3 regions of the Sporosarcina sp. SG10008 genome follow, and region 1 is predicted to be linked to each of the others. Evidence: riboswitches for the same ligand, from Rfam matches in the RefSeq annotation. Region 1 holds a riboswitch; each other region holds the start of a gene.

The links. A riboswitch is a leader RNA that binds a small molecule or an ion and turns the genes downstream of it on or off. The one in region 1 is predicted to bind S-adenosylmethionine.
Region 2: another riboswitch for S-adenosylmethionine. It lies ahead of ACGLYD_RS17805 (O-acetylhomoserine aminocarboxypropyltransferase/cysteine synthase family protein); the one in region 1 lies ahead of ACGLYD_RS22220 (methionine biosynthesis PLP-dependent protein).
Region 3: another riboswitch for S-adenosylmethionine. It lies ahead of ACGLYD_RS19540 (methionine ABC transporter ATP-binding protein); the one in region 1 lies ahead of ACGLYD_RS22220 (methionine biosynthesis PLP-dependent protein).

What each region holds. Positions count from the first base shown of each region.
Region 1 is NZ_CP172607.1:4,692,709-4,699,529, reverse strand. It holds gene ACGLYD_RS22255 (methylated-DNA--[protein]-cysteine S-methyltransferase) at 1-75, opposite strand, end outside; gene ACGLYD_RS22250 (bifunctional transcriptional activator/DNA repair enzyme AdaA) at 59-652, opposite strand; gene ACGLYD_RS22245 (DNA-3-methyladenine glycosylase family protein) at 803-1,714, shown strand; gene ACGLYD_RS22240 (DUF2812 domain-containing protein) at 1,972-2,472, opposite strand; gene ACGLYD_RS22235 (PadR family transcriptional regulator) at 2,462-2,809, opposite strand; gene ACGLYD_RS22230 (phosphate ABC transporter ATP-binding protein) at 2,959-3,690, shown strand; gene ACGLYD_RS22225 (ABC transporter permease) at 3,687-4,442, shown strand; SAM riboswitch class I at 4,520-4,626, shown strand; gene ACGLYD_RS22220 (methionine biosynthesis PLP-dependent protein) at 4,704-5,825, shown strand; gene metC (cystathionine beta-lyase) at 5,822-6,821, shown strand, end outside.
Region 2 is NZ_CP172607.1:3,798,627-3,805,447, forward strand. It holds gene ACGLYD_RS17790 (BCCT family transporter) at 1-107, shown strand, start outside; gene ACGLYD_RS17795 (homoserine dehydrogenase) at 148-1,134, opposite strand; gene ACGLYD_RS17800 (hypothetical protein) at 1,092-1,958, opposite strand; gene ACGLYD_RS17805 (O-acetylhomoserine aminocarboxypropyltransferase/cysteine synthase family protein) at 1,990-3,279, opposite strand; SAM riboswitch class I at 3,405-3,520, opposite strand; gene ACGLYD_RS17810 (glycerol-3-phosphate acyltransferase) at 3,666-4,301, shown strand; gene ACGLYD_RS17815 (aspartate aminotransferase family protein) at 4,364-5,722, opposite strand; gene ACGLYD_RS17820 (CoA-acylating methylmalonate-semialdehyde dehydrogenase) at 5,763-6,821, opposite strand, start outside.
Region 3 is NZ_CP172607.1:4,158,451-4,165,271, reverse strand. It holds gene ACGLYD_RS19560 (MBOAT family O-acyltransferase) at 1-117, opposite strand, end outside; gene ACGLYD_RS19555 (DUF4358 domain-containing protein) at 337-897, opposite strand; gene ACGLYD_RS19550 (NAD(P)-dependent oxidoreductase) at 1,159-1,776, opposite strand; gene ACGLYD_RS19545 (sulfite exporter TauE/SafE family protein) at 1,808-2,515, opposite strand; SAM riboswitch class I at 2,681-2,792, shown strand; gene ACGLYD_RS19540 (methionine ABC transporter ATP-binding protein) at 2,971-3,996, shown strand; gene ACGLYD_RS19535 (methionine ABC transporter permease) at 3,986-4,648, shown strand; gene ACGLYD_RS19530 (MetQ/NlpA family ABC transporter substrate-binding protein) at 4,759-5,619, shown strand; gene ACGLYD_RS19525 (M20 family metallopeptidase) at 5,640-6,821, shown strand, end outside.

The DNA.
Region 1 (6,821 bases):
CGCAGCTATATACATTTTCCATTGTGAGTGATTAAGCAATGTCCAATACACGTTATTTTTACTGTTCTTCTCCACTAACCTCTACCTCCCTCACTAGTTTTCGATATTGTTTTGGTGTTTGTCCAGTTTTCATTTTGAATAGCGTGATGAAATAGGACGGATTCCGAAGCCCCACGCTTACCCCAATTTCAGCAATGGATTTATCGGTTGTAGTAAGTTCAGACATCGCTTTCGTTATTCTGATCTTTTGGATATATTCAACAGGCGTCAGCCCCGTGATTCTTTTAAATGTTCGCTGAAGGTGATAAGGACTTCCATGGCACATGTCTGCAAGTATTTCTAACGTCAATGGCTCCTGAAAATGCTCGTTTATATATTCTCCAATTTGGATAGTCCATTCTTCATCAGGTAAACGCAGCCCACCCGGCTTACAGCGTTTGCAAGGTCGGAATCCATCTGCTAGCGCTTCCGCCGCATCATTGAAAATACGGACATTCTCTTTTTTTGGATCTCTTGATTTGCAAGATGGTCGGCAAAAGATACCCGTCGATTTCACGGCATAAAAGAAGATTTCATCAAACATTGCGTCGTTATGTCTAATTGCTTCCCACTGTTCGTCAGTCAAATGCCTGACTTGTTGATGATCGCTCACGGAATCACCTCTTTCTCTTACCCTAAGTATACCCCCTCTATTTCCAAAATAAATGCTTTTCAGGACGTAACAGCAAGATAGCGAAACTTTTCCACCTGGGATTATGGTACAACTAAACATATAGATAGGATGCAGAGGAGGTTTTTTAAAATGCTAGTTAATCAACAAGATCATTTGATTATAGCCGTTCCGAAAGAGTTCAATTTCAAAGAAAATATCAGCTATATGTCCAGGTCAAACAATGAGTGTATGTTTGAAATCCGTGATGGTAAGGTGATCAAGGCAATTCCGCTTGGGAATGAGATTCTATTAGTCGAAGTCAGCGAAAATACAGAGGGTAACCTTCTGGTTCGGTTTATAGAAAAATATACACCGTCTAGCGAAAGCGTTCGAAATATGGTTGTCCATTATGTACGTGATTGGTTCGATCTCGATACTGATTTGAAACCTTATTATGAGATGGCAAAAAGAGATCCATTGCTTCGACAAGCAGTAAGTGAGTTTTATGGATTGCGAAACATCGGCATCCCTGACTTGTTTGAAGCGTTATGTTGGGGAATTCTTGGACAGCAAATCAATCTGACATATGCGTATACGTTGAAAAGGCGCTTTGTGGAGACGTTCGGAAATTCGATTGAATGGGAAGGACAGTCATACTGGATATTCCCTGAACCAGAGTACATTGCGAAGCTTACAGTCGAGGATTTATCGTCATTAAAAATGACCGTAAAAAAATGTGAGTACCTGATTGGGGTTGCACAGCTTATCGCAGATGGAAGCCTATCCAAAGCTCAGGTATTGGAAACTGGGAACTTTAAGGAAGCGGAAAACATGCTTATCAAAATCCGTGGAATTGGGCCCTGGACCGCAAACTATGTCTTAATGCGCTGTTTGCGTTTCCCAAATGCATTCCCAATTGCTGACGTCGGACTTCATAACGCCATCAAACATTTGACAGGAGCAGAAGAAAAGCCGACGAAAGAAGAAATTTTAAAGCTTGCTGCACCATGGGAGAACTGGGAGTCCTATGCGACGTTTTACTTGTGGCGTTTTCTTTACTAAGATCAAGTAATTTCATGATTGGTTATTCAATCACCTCCCCTTGGAGATAAAATAGAAGGGCAAACTCAAATTGTTTGCCCTCCACTTTTTCATTAAATCTTCTCGCTTTATTTACCAAGGGGGTTTATCTTCATTCGATAATCCAATCATATATATAGAAAAGAATATCGCTAAAAAAGCAGTTACAATCAAGGTTGTAATGACGATTGGTGAATGAATTTCAAATAGTACTTGCTGAAATAAGCATCATTTATTAGTCAATAAAAATCAATTTTTCTCTTCAAGGAAATAAAAACGTACAAGTACAAAAGAATAACAAGCATAATGATAACCGTCATAATTATTTGAGTCAACTGACCTTTCCACGTCAAAAACAATCCAATTTGCGATGTTAAAAAGATTATAAATAATATCAGATAAAATTTCATCATCCGCTGAAACGTTTCTTTTACTGACTCACCATCAGAGTAAATCTTTTTTACCCCTGACTCATTTGCTTCTGTACGAAAATAATGAAATTGCTTTAGAGCGCTGTCTAAATATTGCCAACCGGCATCTTTACATAGTTGCATATACTCTTCATTCGCATCCCGGAAATCAATTTGATAGACATATGATTCATTAGGATTTTCATCGAAGGTATAGGTAAATAATCCATACTTTTTAAAATGAAATCCTTGGCGTGACATATCCGTCAGCCACTGCTCTTCTTTATCAACACTCGAAGCAAGAAAAATCTTGAACCTTTTAACAGTCATCTTCTTCGCCCTCCATTTCTTTTATGATGCTCCTGGCGTTTTTCACAAGTGATTCAAGCCTCTTAAACTCAAGCTGAAGCACTTCTTTACCTAAGGGTGTCAGCTGATTATACTTGCGGCGTTCTGCATCATCGATGTCTACTTTTTGAATGATTTTCTGCTTTTCTAATTTTCCTAGTGCTCCATATAATGTCCCGGGACCCATTGTAACTTCCCCCCGACTTATTTTTTCTACGTCCTGCATAATGGCATATCCATGACGTACTTCCCTTAAGGACAGTAAAATATAATATGTTGCCTGCGACAATGGTAAAAAACTTTCTGGCTGTTTTATCATTCTTTCACCTTCTCATTATATCGCTTATCGCTATATCGATTAACGATATAGTAACAAACATTTTTTGGAATTGCAATAGATTTTCCTTGCATGACAAAACTACCTAGATTAGAATTATTATAAATAAGAAACTGGTAGGAGAGAATGTAATGTCCAATTTTTATAAACCCGCCCTACACTTTCATGACGCCAATTATTCCATTGGTGACGTACATATTTTAAAAAATATTACGGGCTCCTTTCCGGAAGGGAAAATCACAACGCTCGTCGGCCCTTCTGGAGCAGGAAAAACAACATTGCTTAAATTATGTAACGGGCTGATCTCATCTACTTCAGGAGATATTTTCATTCACGATAAACTCATTTCCACATATGAACCCGTTGAACTACGCCGCCATGTCGGAATCGCACTTCAAAGCGCACCAATGATTAAAGGCACCGTCTATCATAACTTAGCTCTCCCTATGGAACTTCAAGGTAAAAAATTGCCTGAACAGGATGCCATTAAAATTCTAGAAGACGTCGGATTAGATGTGCAATTTTTACATCGTAAAACCAATGAATTATCCGGTGGTCAGCGTCAAAAAGTATCCATTGCTCGCACACTAATCAACCGCTCTGAAATCCTATTACTGGATGAAATCACATCCGCCTTGGACCGAACATCTTTACATGAAATCGAAGAATTAATCGTCAAAATTAACCGGGTGTATGGCACAACCATCATCTGGATAACACATAATTTAGAACAAGCCTTATCAATTGGAGATTACACTTGGGTTCTAATGAATGGTCAAGTCATTGAAACTGGCGAAAGTGACTTATTGAAATCACCAACAAATGAATTTGTGAAGCAGTTTGTGCAAGGAGGCGTAGAATGAGCTATCTTACGTTATCCATTACACTTATATTTGTAATCATACCTTTACTACTATCAAAGACTCTACGTTTAGATTTGGAAAAAGACACAATCATTGCCACAATTCGTTCCATTATCCAATTGCTTATGGTCGGCTATATTCTTAAATTTGTCTTCGATTCTGAAAACATATTGTACATTTTGTTAATGGTTACATTAATGATTGCAGCGGCAACACAAAACACCCGTAAGAAAGGAAAAGCAATCAAGGGAATCACTTGGAAAATCGCGGTCACATTACTTTTTGTAGAAGTACTAACCCAGAGTATTCTACTAGGCTTTCAAATCGTACCGCCAACCGCACAATACATCATTTCAATTAGCGGCATGGTGATTGGCAACTCAATGGTGCTATCAATCCTATTCCTTAACCGGTTCACAGCTGAGATTGAAACGCATCGTGATGAAACCGAACTCATCCTTTCTCTCGGTGGAACGCCAAAACAGGCCATTCATAGACAACTCATCAACGCAATCAAGGCAAGCATGATCCCGACAATCGAAAGTCAGAAGACAATGGGCTTGGTTCAACTTCCAGGTATGATGAGTGGTCAAATCATCGCAGGTGCGGACCCCATCCAAGCGGTTCAGTTCCAATTGCTCATCATATTCCTATTATTGACGACCGCTGCAGTGACAAGTGTATTGCTTGGCTTTTTATCATATCCAAGTCTATTCAATCAACGGATGCAGCTGCTGAAAGACAGATTTTAATAATTCGCTCTTGTTTTATTTTCCATGTCATGATAAAGTTATTGAAATTGTTCTTTTCACATAATTCCATAATTTGATTCTTATCAAGAGAGACCGAGGGATTGGCCCTATGACGTCTCAGCAACCAGCCTGTTCAGGTACGGTGCTAATTCCTTTAGGTGTTCATTTCCCTAGAAGATAAGAAGATAGTCTACGATATTTCGGGGACCCTCTTCTTATAGAGGGTCCCCTTTTGTAATCTAAAAGAAAAGGGTGACTACAATGACAAAACAAAGTTTGAATACAATCCTAGTCCAATTAGGCAATAACAGTGATCCGAAGACGGGCGCTGTCAACCCTCCGATTTATTTATCAACTGCGTACAAACATAAGGGGCTCGGTCAATCGACTGGCTACGACTACACACGGACAAAAAATCCAACCCGCTCCATATTGGAAGATGGAATTGCAAACTTAGAGAGCGGTGATGCAGGGTATGCATGCAGTTCTGGTATGGCGGCGATTCAGCTTATCTTGACACTGTTCCGTCCTGGAGATGAATTGATTGTCCCAGAAGATATTTACGGTGGCACATATCGCTTGCTCGAACAGTATTCCGACGTTTATTCAATCGGTACAACGTATACGAGTTTCGCCGATGTGAACGAGACCGAAAAGTTGATAACTTCGAAGACAAAAGCGCTCTTCATAGAAACACCGACCAATCCACTCATGCAAGAATTTGATATTCGGCAGTATGCAGAACTGGCTCAAAAGCATGATTTACTGTTGATTGTCGACAATACATTTTTAACGCCTTATTTCCAGAGACCGATTGAATTCGGGGCTGACATTGTCATGCACAGCGCAACGAAATATATCGGTGGACATAACGATGTCCTCGCGGGACTTGTCGTTGCAAAAGGTGAAAAAATTTGCGAACAACTTGCCGCCAACCATAATGCTATCGGCGCAGTCCTCTCCCCTTCCGATTCTTGGCTAATCATCAGAGGGCTGAAAACACTGCATTTAAGAATGAAACAGCATGATGAAAACGCGAAAATAATCGTCAATTATTTGAAAGATGAACCACTTGTTACGGACGTTCTCTATCCAGGAAAAGGTGGAATGCTATCATTTCGGCTGAACGATAGTGAATCGGTCGGGCCATTCCTTGAAAATCTGCAGCTCATTACATTTGCGGAAAGTCTAGGCGGAGTGGAAAGTTTCATTACTTATCCAGCAACGCAAACCCATGCCGATATTCCTCGTGAAGAACGAATACGACGTGGCGTCTGCGACCGACTTTTACGTTTCTCTGTCGGAGTCGAGGAGGCTGACGATTTGATCGCAGATTTGAAGCAAGTGTTTGCAACTTTGAATAGCGGGGTGCTACAACGATGAGTTTGAATAAAGAACGGTTGGAAACGACTATTATCCATGCTTCGACCCGCGGAGATTACGAACAAAAAACAGGTGCTGTCAACGTTCCTATCTACTTATCTTCAACGTTCCATCAGGAAAGCTTCGATGCATTCGGGCCGTATGATTATAGCCGTTCGGGCAATCCAACGAGGGATGCGTTGGAAAAAACAATTGCCTCACTAGAAGGCGGTTCGCGCGGATTGGCCTTTGCTTCCGGAATGGCTGCCATCTCGGCTACATTTATGCTCCTTTCTTCGGGTGACCATATCGTAGTTACCCAAGATGTCTACGGCGGCACATACCGATTCGTAACCGAGGTATTACCGAAATTCGGTATCGACCATACATTTGTAGATCTAGCGAATGTAGATGAAACCGCACGTGCAATCCGTCCAAATACAAAAGTAATCTATATTGAAACACCATCCAACCCGCGTTTGGGCATTACAGATATTAAAGCGATTGTTGAACTTGCAAAATTGAATGACTGTCTGACGTTTCTCGACAACACATTCATGTCGCCACTTTACCAGCGTCCACTAGATCTTGGAGTTGATATCGTTGTTCATAGTGCTACCAAGTTTTTATCGGGGCATAGCGATATCATTGCTGGGCTAGCGGTTACAAAGGGTGAAGAACTTGGCAATCGATTGGCATTCATTCAAAACTCTTTCGGCTCTATTCTAGGCGCACAAGATTCTTACGCGTTAATTCAAGGAATTAAAACGCTAGGTGCCCGTTTAACACAGTCATCCGAATCGGCGAGTAAAATAGCCTCGTACTTGAACGACCACCCGTTAGTAGATGAGGTGTTTTATCCAGGGTTAGCAAGTCATCCAGGACACGCAATCCACTCGAAACAATCGACAAGTCCAGGCGCTGTCTTATCTTTCCGTTTGCCAAACAGAGATGCAGCAAAGGCCTTTGTTGAAAACGTTCGGATACCCGTTTTCGCAGTAAGTCTAGGCGGAGTTG
Region 2 (6,821 bases), 890 kb from region 1:
ACACGATCATCATCGCTGCATTGCCCTTCTCTTTCGTCATGCTGCTCATGGTTGTCGCGTTGCTCAAAGCGTTGAAAGCCGAATTAAAGTTGATGAAATTAAAATAATAACTAGAAAAAGCGATTCCATAAATGGAATCGCTTTTTCTTAACTATTAACAAGAACCTTTTCACGTTTTCCAATCATTTGAAGGAAGTCTCCGACCATTGCGCTTGCCGTTGGGTACATACCTGCACCCGGACCGACAAGTGTTAAGGCACCGAGATAGTCAGTTTCAACGATGATTGCGTTGTCCACACCTTCGACACCATATAGCGAATGATGAGTTCCGATAAGTACCGGGCCAACACTTCCGTGCAATGTCCCCTTTTCGTCAATCAAAATATCAGCGACATGCCGATAACGAAGCTTAGCCTTAGATGCATCCGCCACATCTTCAATAGTAATCTTGTCGATTCCAACAACCGAAACGTCTTGCCAATTTGGTTGCGTACCGAATGCAAGTGCACTCAAAATCATCAGTTTCCGAAAGGCATCTTTGCCACTTATATCGTCCGTCGGATCCGCTTCCGCATAGCCAAGCGTCTGTGCTTCGTGAAGCGCGGCTTTAAATGGAATTCCCTCTTCCCGCATCTTCGTTAAGATGAAGTTGGAAGTGCCATTCAAAATACCTCTAATTCGTAACACCCGGTCTGTCGGTAACAAGTTTGTCACCGTACGGATAATCGGTATGCCACCCGCCGTCGTTGCTTCATACCCAACGTAAACTCCACGGAACTCCGCATGTTTTAGTAACGCCGGACCATGTTTCGCAAACATGGTCTTATTCGCAGTTATTATATGAAAACCTTTTTCTATTGCATCCGAAAGAAACGTATAAGCGGGTTCTTCTCCAACAATCGCCTCAAATATGAGGTCAATGTCCGGATTTAACAGGATTTCTTGAATGTCATCCGTTATCTTCGTTCCAGGTGTCGCTAGACGTTCTTTCTCCTTATCCCGGACCAAAATGGAAACAATGTCGATTGTACAGCCCATTTCCCGCTTAATCTCTTCTTTCCTTTCATTCAAAATCCTATAAATCCCTTCACCTACAGTGCCGAAGCCAAGTAGAGCGACTTTGATTGACGCCATAACGCCACCTCCATGGACTGTTTGATGATGAGTCCCCATTTTTCAAATTCCGTTAAAAAACTTTCATAGCCATGTTTTGTATTGACCAAACAATATATAGAGTTGGGAATCATATAGGCGAACGTTCGAATTTCATCCGTCGGATACATCGGATCGTGTGTAAACGCAAACGCCACCACTTTTGCAGATATCAGGCGGGAAGCTAGTTCAATGCCTCCTCGACCACGGCCGATGTCATGCGTATTCATGGCACGGATTAAGGGGTAGAAGCTCTCCATGTCATTTCTGCTATTCCCAAAAGGAGATTCCATGTTCCCAATTTTAGTTGATTGTGGTGTCACCGCCATCGGGAAAAGAATATCCATACCCTCGGGATACATAATGCCCCATTCCAGTACACGCATGCCACCGAGCGAACCCCCGATGACCGCCCTTAATCGATTGACACCTAATACCGTCAGCGCTCTCCGTTCTGCATGCACCATATCTCGAATCGTTACTTCTGGAAATAAATTTCTATACAGCTCGCCTGTGTCCGGATTTACAGTTAACGGTCCTGTTGATCCGTCACTTCCGCCAAGTGCGTTAAAAGAGATAACGGATAATTCATTTGTATCGATACTTTTTCCTTTGCCGACAAGACCGCTCCACCAACCCGGATAGTCATCCGTTCCAACTGTCACGTGACTTCCTGTCAAGGCATGACAAACAAGTACATGGGGTGCATCCAACCTGCCCGTTCTTTCATAGGCAAGCTGTACATTTACCAAGACGACTCCTGATTCCAATACCAGATGCCCGATTTCCACTATCCCCGTCTCCACGATTGTCACGCCCTTTCTTGTCACCAAAAAATTATACTGTTACTGGTACCGCTAGTTCGATTGCTTGTGCAAGGTCTGCAATAATATCTTCCGCGGATTCAAGGCCCACCGATAGTCTAATCAATTCTTCAGTCACACCTGATTTTTTCAAGTCCTCAGGCCCAAGCTGCTGATGCGTCGTTGAAGCTGGATGGATAATTAGTGATTTTGCATCCCCAACATTCGCAACATGCGACCAGATTTTGACGTTATCAATCACGTTCCGGCCTGCATCCCGTCCACCTTTAATACCAAATACAATAATGGAACCGAAGCCGTTTTTCAAGTACTTTTTCGCAAGGTCATAAGATGGGTGATCTTCGTTGCCTGTATATGTTACCCATTCGACAGATGGATGTTTTTTCAAGAACTCCGCTACTTTAACGGCATTTTCATTATGTCTTGTCACACGCAAATGCAGTGTTTCAAGTCCTTGGAGGAAATTAAATGCACTATCTGGATCTAAGCAAGGTCCGAAGTCACGCAATAGTTGAACGCGTAGTTTAGTCGCAAATGCCGCCGCTGCTGTATCAATTCCGTAACGGAGACCATGATATGACGCATCAGGCTCTGTGAAGCCAGGAAACCTCCCTTGCGTCCAGTCAAATGTACCCGCATCAACAGCAACTCCACCGATCGTGGTACCGTGTCCGCCAATCCATTTTGTAGCGGAATGGATGACAACATCCGCACCAAATTCGATAGGATTCGAACCATATGGCGAAGCAAATGTACTATCAATAAGAAGCGGTAGACCGTTTTCATGCGCAATGTCCGCAACCGCTTCAATATCGAGTACATGAAGACTCGGGTTACCGATTGTTTCTGCGAATATTGCTTTTGTTTTATCTGTAATTGCTGCACGGAAGTTTTCAGGATCTGTTGCATCGACAAACTTTACATTGATACCGTAGCGCGGAAGTGTAGCGGCGAATAAATTATAAGTACCGCCATATAAGTTGCTTGCTGCGACAATTTCATCTCCAGCACCAGCTACGTTCAAGATAGAGAAAGCGATAGCTGCCATACCTGAGGAGAATGCAACTGCCGCCGTACCACCTTCAAGAAGCGCAATACGCTCTTCAAAAACTGCAACAGTTGGATTTGTAATTCGTGTATAGATGTTGCCTGCTTCTTGTAGTGCAAATAGTTTTTGAGCATGTTCTGTATCACGGAATACAAAAGATGAGGTTCTATGAATTGGAACTGCGCGTGAACCTGTTACAGGATCCGGTTTTTGTCCACCGTGCAGAAGAAGTGTTTCGGGTTGAAGTTTTGTCATCGTCATTACCTCCAGAGTTTTTTTAGATGGATGTGATTGTAATGGGCGGAGACGTTAGGGGTATTTTTGGAATGAAAAATAACCCCCTTCGCTTAAGAAGAGGGTTACGCTTTCGCTTATTCCTCCCCTTATCTTTCAGACCGTTCGCACGAATCTGTAGGAAGTAGCACCTTTGCAAGTTAGTCACTTGCTGGTTGCCGGGCATCGCAGGGCCTATTCCCTCCGCCGCTCTTGATAAGAGTTTGTGATATTCAGTTTTCCATCTTGTGACATAGTATAGTAGATATCTCAATACTTTGTCAATAGTTTACCGAATAATATTTCTGAAACTTGTGTCTATGTGGAATGTTACACTTAGACTACCGTTATTTTAGGAGGAACTTGATATGTGGTTATGGATTGTAGGCGTGCTCTTATGGGGATATGCAGTTGGTTGCCTGCATGGATCAGTTGTTGCGCAGAAAATATCCGGCGTTAACTTGAAAGAAACCGGTGTGAAAAATGCCGGTGCCTCGAATGCGACCATTGTTCTCGGGAAGAAGTTCGGCGCATTAGTTGCAGTAATCGATATCAGTAAAGGTGCAGGAGCTGTCTTACTTGTGCACTATTTCGCAGAAAACGCAGGATTTTCAGAAGCCTTTGTGGCTTTACTTTTATTTCTTACAGCCGCCGCAGCCGTTATTGGCCATAACTTTCCATTTTATATGAACTTTAACGGCGGAAAAGGAACAGCGACAATAATTGGTGTACTGCTTGCAATCGACTGGCAGATCGGGCTCATTGGTTTTGCATTATTTGTCGTCGTAGCGCTAGTAACAGACTTTCTCGTGTTTGGTGTGCTGATGCTCTACGTCACGCTCATCGCGATGGCAGTATTGGCAGACGGATACTGGCCAGTCGTAATAGCAACTTTGTTATTTGCAATCGCCATTTGGAAACATCTCGAGAATTTTCAGCGTATGAAAGAGCGTAGCGAGAAGCGCGTTTCAATGGTCTTTAGAAAAAATAAAACCAAAAACTGAGGACCCCTATAATTGGAGGTTCTCCGTTTTTGGTTTAGCAAGATTAAAAATCTCATCCTAACTCATGCATTTTCATTGAACACTTTCTTCATAACCGCAATAATAAAGTCCACGTCTTCATCGGTACAAGACAGCGGTGGGCTTAGCGCTAGAATATTGTTATAGCCAGCAACTGTATCGCCGTTCCTTCCAATAATAAGTCCATTCGCCTTACATTCGCCAATGATTTTCGCAACACGGGCGTTTGCAGCAGGTTCTTTCGTTTCTTTGTTCTCTACAAGTTCAATGCCTAACAAGAATCCGAGCCCGCGAATATCGCCAACAAAAGGATGATCCAATAAGCAAGCCAACTCTTTTAGAAGGCGCTCGCCAAGCTCAGTCGACCGTTCAACAAGATTTTCTCTCTCAATGATTTCAAGATTCTTCAACGCGACTGCACAAGCCGCAGGATTCCCGCCAAATGTATTAACATGGCGGAAATGACTGTTATCTTCTCCTGTATCGAACTTTTCATAAATATCTTTTCGAATAGCCGTAACCGAAAGTGGCAAGTAAGCGCTCGTTAGTCCCTTTGCCATCGTAATAATGTCCGGTTTCAACTTAAAATGCTGATGACCAAAGTCTTTCCCAGTTCTGCCAAATCCACAAATGACTTCATCAACAATTAGCAGTACACCGTGGCGTGTACAGATTTCCTGAACCTTTTCCAAGTAGATTGGATGTGGGATGAGTATACCGCCTCCTGTAATAAGCGGTTCCATAATAATCCCAGCGATTGTTTCCTTCTGTTCCCAAATGATTTTCTCTTCAAACTCTTGGGCACGTTGTATGTTGTACTCCTCAATTGACTGTCCCGCAGGTCTGCGGTAATTGTCCGGAGGGGCGATGTGCAAGAACCCCGGTGCAAGTGCCTCATACTTGTATTTCCGCAGTGCTTGCCCTGTTGCTGCCAGTGCCCCCATGGAGCTCCCATGATACGCACGATAGCGGGAAATGAATTTGTAGCGTGACGGTTCCCCATTTTGCTGATGGTATTGACGCGCAAGTTTAAACGCTACTTCGTTCGCATCGGATCCGCTGTTTGAGTAAAATATTTTATAGTCACCACCAAGCATTTCATTCAACTTTTCTGCAAGCAGAATAGCAGGCTCATGACTTTGGGTCATCGGTGCATAGGCCATCTTTTTCATCTGATCATAGGCAGCTTGCGCTAGCTCCTCACGACCATAACCGACATTCACACACCATAGTCCAGACATTCCATCTAGATAACGATTGCCATTATGATCTGTAATCCAAGCTCCTTCCCCACTCTCCACTACCATTGGTGGGTTCTTTTCATTATAGGAAGAAATATGGTGCCAAACGTTCTCCCGGTCCTTTTCAACTAATAACCCTGTAGTCTCTTTTGCTGTAGTCATCTTCTCTACCCCCTCCTAATTTCACGATTAATTTCTGGTATTAGTGACGCGCAGTCAACATTTTCTTCCGTGTGTAAAACTCAATTCCGTCGCGACCATTCGCATGCAAGTCACCATAGAATGATTTTTTATAACCAGAAAACGGGAAGAACGCCATCGGAGCTGGAACACCAAGATTCACACCAAGCATCCCCGCATCAATTTCTTCTCTAAACTTCCGGATTGCACTTGCACTATCTGTAAATAAACAAGCCCCGTTTGCAAACTCTGATTTATTCGCAAGTTCGATTGCTTCATCCAATGTATCCACTCTTACAATAGATAGCACAGGAGCAAAAATCTCTTCTTTCCAAATTTTCATTTCCTGAGTGACATTATCAAAAATTGTCGGACCGACGAAATAACCGCCTTCGGAAGTAGACTTGTCTTCACGGCCATCCCGTAATAGTTTGGCGCCTTCCTCAATACCTGATTCGATGTAACCCAGTGTCTTGTCTTTATGTGAATTCCTAATAACAGGTCCAAGGAAAATCCCTTCTTCTAGTCCATTACCAATCGTCAGTTTATTCGACTCGTCTACTAATCTCTCGACAAGTTCATCTGCAATATCACCAACTGCAACGACAACCGCACAAGCCATACATCTTTCTCCAGCGGATCCGAAAGCTGCGTTAATAATATTTGTGATCGTCAAATCCATATCCGCGTCCGGCATAACGATTGTATGGTTTTTCGCGCCCGCTAATGCTTGGACACGCTTACCATTTGAAGTTCCTGTTTTATACACATACTCAGCAACCGGCTGTGAACCTACGAACGACACGGCCGGAATATCTGGATGATTGAGAATGCCATTTACGACTTCATGCGCACCATGGACGATATTGAAAACACCGTCAGGCAGACCCGCTTCATGCAATAATTCTGCAAGACGGTTCGCCAAAAGTGGCGTACGCTCTGATGGTTTTAGGATGAATGTATTTCCACTAGCGATTGCAAGTGGGAACATCCAGCAAGGGACCATCATCGGAAAGTTGAACGGTGTAATTCCACCAATTACGCCTATTGGATAACGATACATACCCGATTCAATGTTCGT
Region 3 (6,821 bases), 530 kb from region 1:
AAAGATAAGACTAACGATAAGGAGAATGCCATTTTTCATCTTTCTAGAACCGCAAAAATAAAGGAGTAATGTAGTTGGTAAAAAGAAAAATAGAAATAATAAGCTACTGAATACCACACAATCACTCTCCTAGCTTTTGCTATGTAGAAAGGCGCTTATTCAGCGCCCTTCAAATACGCCTCAGCCTGTGTTTTAGTCCGAATCTTGAATTGAGCATGTGCCTACAGGATACAGGCATGCAAACGTTGACGCAGGACGTGGCTAACTTTAGATTCCTTCAAAATCCGTGACATCCGCTAGAGGCTTCTAAAGTCGCGAAATAAGCACCTTTAGAATTCACTTTACTTTTTCATCAAAAATCTGCTCTACTGCATCTACATTGCCATACGTAACGTATAGAACAAAATCACCTGTCGTTTTTAACACATTGTTTTTCACTTTTTCATATTGATCAGGAAGATATTGTTCCCATGTTTGTATTTGTGCATCTAATTCTTTTTGCAACGAGGCTTTCAATGATTCTGCGTCCTTCTCATTCTTCGCTTTCAAGACAATTATTTCATCCGAATTGATATTAAACATAGAGTTGAACATCAAACCTTCTGCTAGTAACTCTTTATCAAGTTCTGTTCGCTCCATAAATATTTGTGTCATTGAATCCTCTGTTTTAGCATTTACTAAATTCGTCTCCACATAATTTTGAAGAATTTCCTCATCAGTTTGTCCATCGTCGAATCCTGCATCTTTTATATCTTGTATAACTTGCCCCTTAATACTTTCCATTATGTCTTTGACGGAAACTTCGTCCTTTATGCCGTCATTTAATCCTGATCCCGAACAACCCACCATCGTAAAGATAACCATTGCACATATAAGCATTCCAAACTTTTTTTTCATAAAAAATTCCTCCCCAACTTTTCAACTAGCAGTTACTTTGGCTGCTAACTGATTTGACGGATGATCTTTATTTTCGTTTCAGCCATTTTTTGGAACTCGATTATAAAGTGAAACTTCAATCGGGATGGGGGATTCTGCCCGTTACTATGGGGTTAACAACGAAGTGTTTCACATGAAACATTGTTACTATTGTGGCCAGCAAAGCATTTTTTTATTTTACGTACAAAAATAGCACTGTCAACGACAGTACTACTCTGTTTACTAATATGAAATTCCTACACGAAATCCGATATTATCGCCTTGCAGTAGTTCACCGTAAGCAAAAGCAGCTGTGTCGCCAACGGATATTTGTTTACCGTCCTCTGGCAACAAATCGCGCTCAGTTCTGTAGTCACCCACCGCAACACCATCCGGTAAATAAGTAGGGCAGACAATTGTCCACTCAAGCCCCGATTGACGCAGCATGTTATACACTTTATGGTGCTCCTCCGCCGCAAAAGTTAGCCGGCGATTTGTATCTCCAGCTTCATAACGCAGTTTTTCGGGATCAATCTTACTTTGCAAGATGCCTGCTGTCCCAATTGTGACAAGCCGATTAATTCCTATATCCTCCATCGCTCTTATCATATGAGGAACTGCCTCAGTCAACGTTGTTGTCTGGTCTGTACCTAGCGAACTGAATACAACGTCCATTCCAGCAACGGCATCCGAAACTGCTACAACATCACGGACATCACCTTGGATAATCGTCAACCTATCATGTGGCGCCAATTTCTCAGGTGAACGGACGAGTGCCGTCACTTCATGCCCTTCTACCAATGCTAATTTTAGGACTTCCCCACCCACACGCCCTGTTGCCCCAAACAATGCAATTTTCATAAGAACCATCTCCATTCTATAAATTACTTTCTCATTTTATTAATAAATAAATGCCCGTAAATAGTAAAATGCCATATGTGAAGATCCGGAAGGTCTTTTGACTGATATGACGGAATAGTAGTTGTCCTAGATACAATCCAGCAAATACTAGCGGCAGTGCCATTCCGATTGAGGTCCAGATACCCTTATTTGTACCAACAAAAAGCACTTGAATGAGTAGACTAACGGAATAGATGAATAAATAAAACGCGAGTGTCGTTGCACGTAATGTTTCTTTTTGCATAGCCGTTCCTGCAAAGTAGAGCAAAAGCGGCGGACCTGGCATGCCAATTCCTGTCGTCAATGTACCGGATAATCCGCCAACAACAAAGTCCCCACGTTTAGTTCTCTTAATTCGAAGGTTCAGGACAAGCAGCAGTGTTAGCAAAAGAAGAACAATGCCTATGCCCGTTTTCAATTTGTTGATATCCGCCGAAATGAACAAAATGATACCAATGGGCAGTCCAGATAAGCTCCCGATTATTAACTTTTTTAATAGGTCTGTATCCACATCTTTACGTATTTTAGCAATAAGTGCGCTTGAAATAACAAGCGACAAAACTAGGTTTATCTGAATGGCCTCCATCGGATTAAAAATCATGAGTAGAAAAGGTGTCGCCATGATCGAAAAACCAAATCCTGTACTTGTCTGTAAAATGGACGCAAAAAGTATAATGCTAATAAATATGAAAATTGTCATTCTAACACCGCTTTCTCTATCACTTTAAGTGTATCAGAATTCTGAAATTGTTTACGACTATTAGTAATCTGAATTATTTTACTTTAGTAAATTCATTGACTTTCCCTAATTTGCACACTAGAGTTAGATTCAATTCTTGCAACAATCGAATAGCACTACATCACTTTCTTATCCAGAGAGATCGAGGGACAGGCCCTATGACATCTCGGCAACAGGTTCATGACCAATGAACACTGTGCCAACTCCTACAGACGCGTATGCGTTTGGAAGATGAGAACGAGATGGCTTCTTTTATTAGAATCCCTCTTTTTCTTATCTATTTTAAGAAAAAGAGGGATTTTTTTCGTTCTTACAACTGTCTAGCTTCAGCGGCCAGATGCTCGGGGTCACAAGTCATTTTGCTAGTTGCATCCGTTGTCCGCACAGAATTAACGAAGTACTTAGGGGGTCAATACATGATTGAATTTAAAAATGCATCCAAGACGTTCGCCCTTGGGAAGCGTGAGGTACATGCGGTAAAAGATGTTTCTCTTTTCGTTGAAAAAGGTGAAATTTTCGGCATCATCGGTTTTAGCGGCGCTGGAAAAAGCACATTGCTACGGTTAGTAAATATGCTTGAACGCCCGACTTCAGGCTCTGTTTTCATCCGAGACATCGACGTCAGTACATTATCCTCAAAAGATTTACGGACGCAACGTCGTAACATCGGCATGATTTTTCAGAACTTCAACTTGCTGAACTCACGGACAGTTGCAGGAAACATCTCGTATCCTTTGAAACTTGCCGGAATGCAAAAAAAAGCAATTGCTGAACGCGTCGAGGAATTATTGGACTTCGTTGGCCTGGCCGATAAAGCTAAAGATTATCCGGACCAACTATCAGGAGGCCAAAAGCAACGCGTAGGTATAGCCAGAGCACTCGCCACTTCACCAGACATCCTTATCTGTGATGAAGCCACATCTGCACTAGATCCTGATACGACCGCCGATATACTGCGGTTGTTGAAAAAGGTGAATAAGGATTTGGGTATTACAATCCTCCTTATCACACATGAAATGCATGTTATTCAAACAATTTGCGATAAAGTAGCGGTCATGGAAAATGGAGAAGTAATCGAAACGGGTGATGTTTTTGAAACATTTACTGATCCTCAACATTCGACAACACAACGATTCATCCAATCCGTGCAGCAGGATCTACCTTCAGAAAAACTGATTAATGAGTGGCAATCAAAAGGTGGTACCAAGTTATATCGAGTTATTTTCAAAGGAGATATTGCAAGTGATCCTGTTCTTTCAAAAGTTACACGTAAACACGATGTTGATTTCAACATCGTTTACGGTTCAGTTCGAGAATTACAGGAACGATTTTTTGGCAATCTACTTGTTTCATTTGAAGGAGAAACGGATGCTGTAAGCCATGTATTAAAAGAACTTGAATTAATTGTAGACATAGAGGAGGTCCTAAAAGATGAACGTTGATTGGCTTACATTTTGGCCCCGGATTGTAGAAGCAACCGGCGAAACACTGATCATGGTAATCGCCACTCTCGTTTTTGGTTCCATTTTTGGAATTGCAATTGGCCTGCTATTATTTGTCACTAGGCAAAATAATATTTTGGAAAACAAACTTGTTTCTCAAATATTAAATATAGTCATTAACATCGTTCGGCCTGTTCCGTTCATCATCTTCTTAGTAGCCATTTCACAACTGACAAGATTAGTTGTCGGGACAACAATCGGAACCGCAGCAGCCATTTTTCCGATGACAATTGTTGCAACATTCGTCATTGCCCGAGTTGTTGAAAATAACTTGGTCAGCATTGATCCTGGCGTTATTGAAGCAGCACAGGCAATGGGTGCAAGCCCTCTTCGGATTATCTTCACGGTTTTGATACCAGAAGCATTGGGTCCACTTATTTTAGGACTTACCTTCGTTTCCGTCAGTCTTATCGATTTCTCGGCAGTTGCCGGAACAGTTGGCGGCGGAGGTCTTGGACATGTCGCGATGACATACGGTTATCAACGGTTCGACGGTAGTGTCATGCTCGTTACGGTCGTCATTTTAATCATCATGGTGCAATTGGCACAATGGCTTGGCAATACACTTTCTAAAAAAATCATGCGTCGGTAATCTGGGAAAAGTGCAAGATGCCTGGAGCTAGACACTGTTCCAGGTCAAAGAATCTTATACTTAATAATCTTTAAAAAATACAATCATTCAACTAAAAGGAGACGAATTAAATGAGGAAATTATGGTTAGTAAGTTTAGCAGTATTAACTGCTATTGTACTCGCTGCTTGCGGCGGTAAAGAAAGCGGAAATAGTGATACAGTCAAAGTGAAAATTGGTGTCAACGGTGCAGATGGTGTCCAATGGCCATTGCTGAAAGAAAAAGCGGCAAAAGAAGGCATTGAAATCGAACTTGTCGAATTCGCAGATTATACATTGCCAAATAATGCACTTGCACAAGGCGATATCGACTTAAATGCATTCCAACATTTCTCGTTCCTATCCCAATATGTAAAAGAAAGTAAAAATGAACTTGTTCCAATTGGCTCGACGATGTTTGCACCACTTGGCGTTTACTCTGAAAAAATCAAGGATATTTCTGAAATCAAAGAAGGCGACAAAATTGCGATTCCAGATGACCCTTCGAACCAAGCACGTGCGCTACGCCTACTAGAAAGTGCTGATTTAATTTCACTTTCAGATGACTTTGGATTGTTTGGTGATCCGACAAAAATCACTGAAAATCCATTGAACCTAGAAATCATTCCTATGGTTGCTCAACAAACACCTCGTATATTGCCAGATGTGACTGCCGCGATTATTAACAACGGAATTGCTGGACAAGCAGGATTTTCACCAGGAGAGGATCCACTCTTTAGAGAATCAAGTGACGATGAGAGTATTTACCCATATGTAAATTTAATCGTAGCAAGCGGGAAAGAAAAAAACAATAAAACATTCAAACGCATCGTTGAGTTATATCAAGAAGAAGATATTGAAAAAGCTATCGAAGAAGATACAAAAGGCGGATCATATCTTATTAAGTTAACGCAGGAAGAGATTGATACCGTCTTTGAAGACCTAAAAAAATAATTGAACTGGGGGCATTCATAATGAGCATTGTAAATGAAAAGACGAACATATTATTCCATTCAATTGAACAGAACCATAACTTATATATTCAAACGAGTCAGGAAATTCATGCAAACCCGGAAATCGGAAACGAAGAAGTGTATGCAAGTGCTAAACATGTTGCGCTGTTGGAAGATGCAGGGTTTGAAGTAAAAACAGCGGTTGCTGGTCATGAAACATCGTTTTATGCTGTGAAAGACAGTGGAAAAGAAGGTCCGACAATCGCTTACCTTGCTGAATATGATGCACTTCCTGGGTTAGGACATGCATGCGGACATAATATTATTGGAACAACAAGTGTTGCAGCGGGGATTGCACTTGCCGAAGCGCTTCCTGAAACGGGCGGCCGCGTTGTCGTTTTAGGCACACCAGCTGAAGAAGGCGGTCCGAATGGCAGCGCAAAAGGCAGCTTCGTTAGACACGGTTATTTAAAGGACGTAGATGTTGCGCTCATGATCCATCCATCTGGAAAGACAGCTACAACAGGTGAATCACTCGCTGTGGACCCACTCGATTTTCATTTTTACGGAAAACCAGCTCACGCATCAGGTTCTCCTGAACAAGGTATCAATGCGCTGGACGCTGTCATCCAACTGTTCAACGGCATTAATGCCTTGCGTCAGCAGCTGCCTTCTGAGGTCCGCATCCACGGTATTATTACACACGGCGGCGATGCACCCAATATTATTCCCGAATACGCATCTGCACGTTTTTACATCCGTGCGGAATCTTGGCAGAAAACAGTCGAGACTTCTGACAAAGTCCGGAATATTGCTGAAGGCGCCGCCCTTGCAACGGGTGCAACCGTTAAAATTGAACGTTTCCAAAACGAAGTGAAAGACCTCGTTCTGAATTCCGTATTGGATGAAACGTTACACGTGGAACTTGAAACACTTGGTGAAGTCGTCCATACCGAAAAACGGAAAGGCAAAGGTTCGACGGATGCGGGCAACATTAGCTATGTAGTTCCAACTGCACATCCATACATTAAAATCGGGCCAGATGACTTGATTGCCCATACGGTTGAATTCAGGGAAGCTGCAAAATCGGAGCTTGGCAACCAAGCATTGATTACAGGAGCGAAAGCACTTGCGTCTACGGGGTATAGGCTGCTAACGGATGCCGAACTTCTTCATCGCGTGAAAGAGGAATTTGAAAGAGCA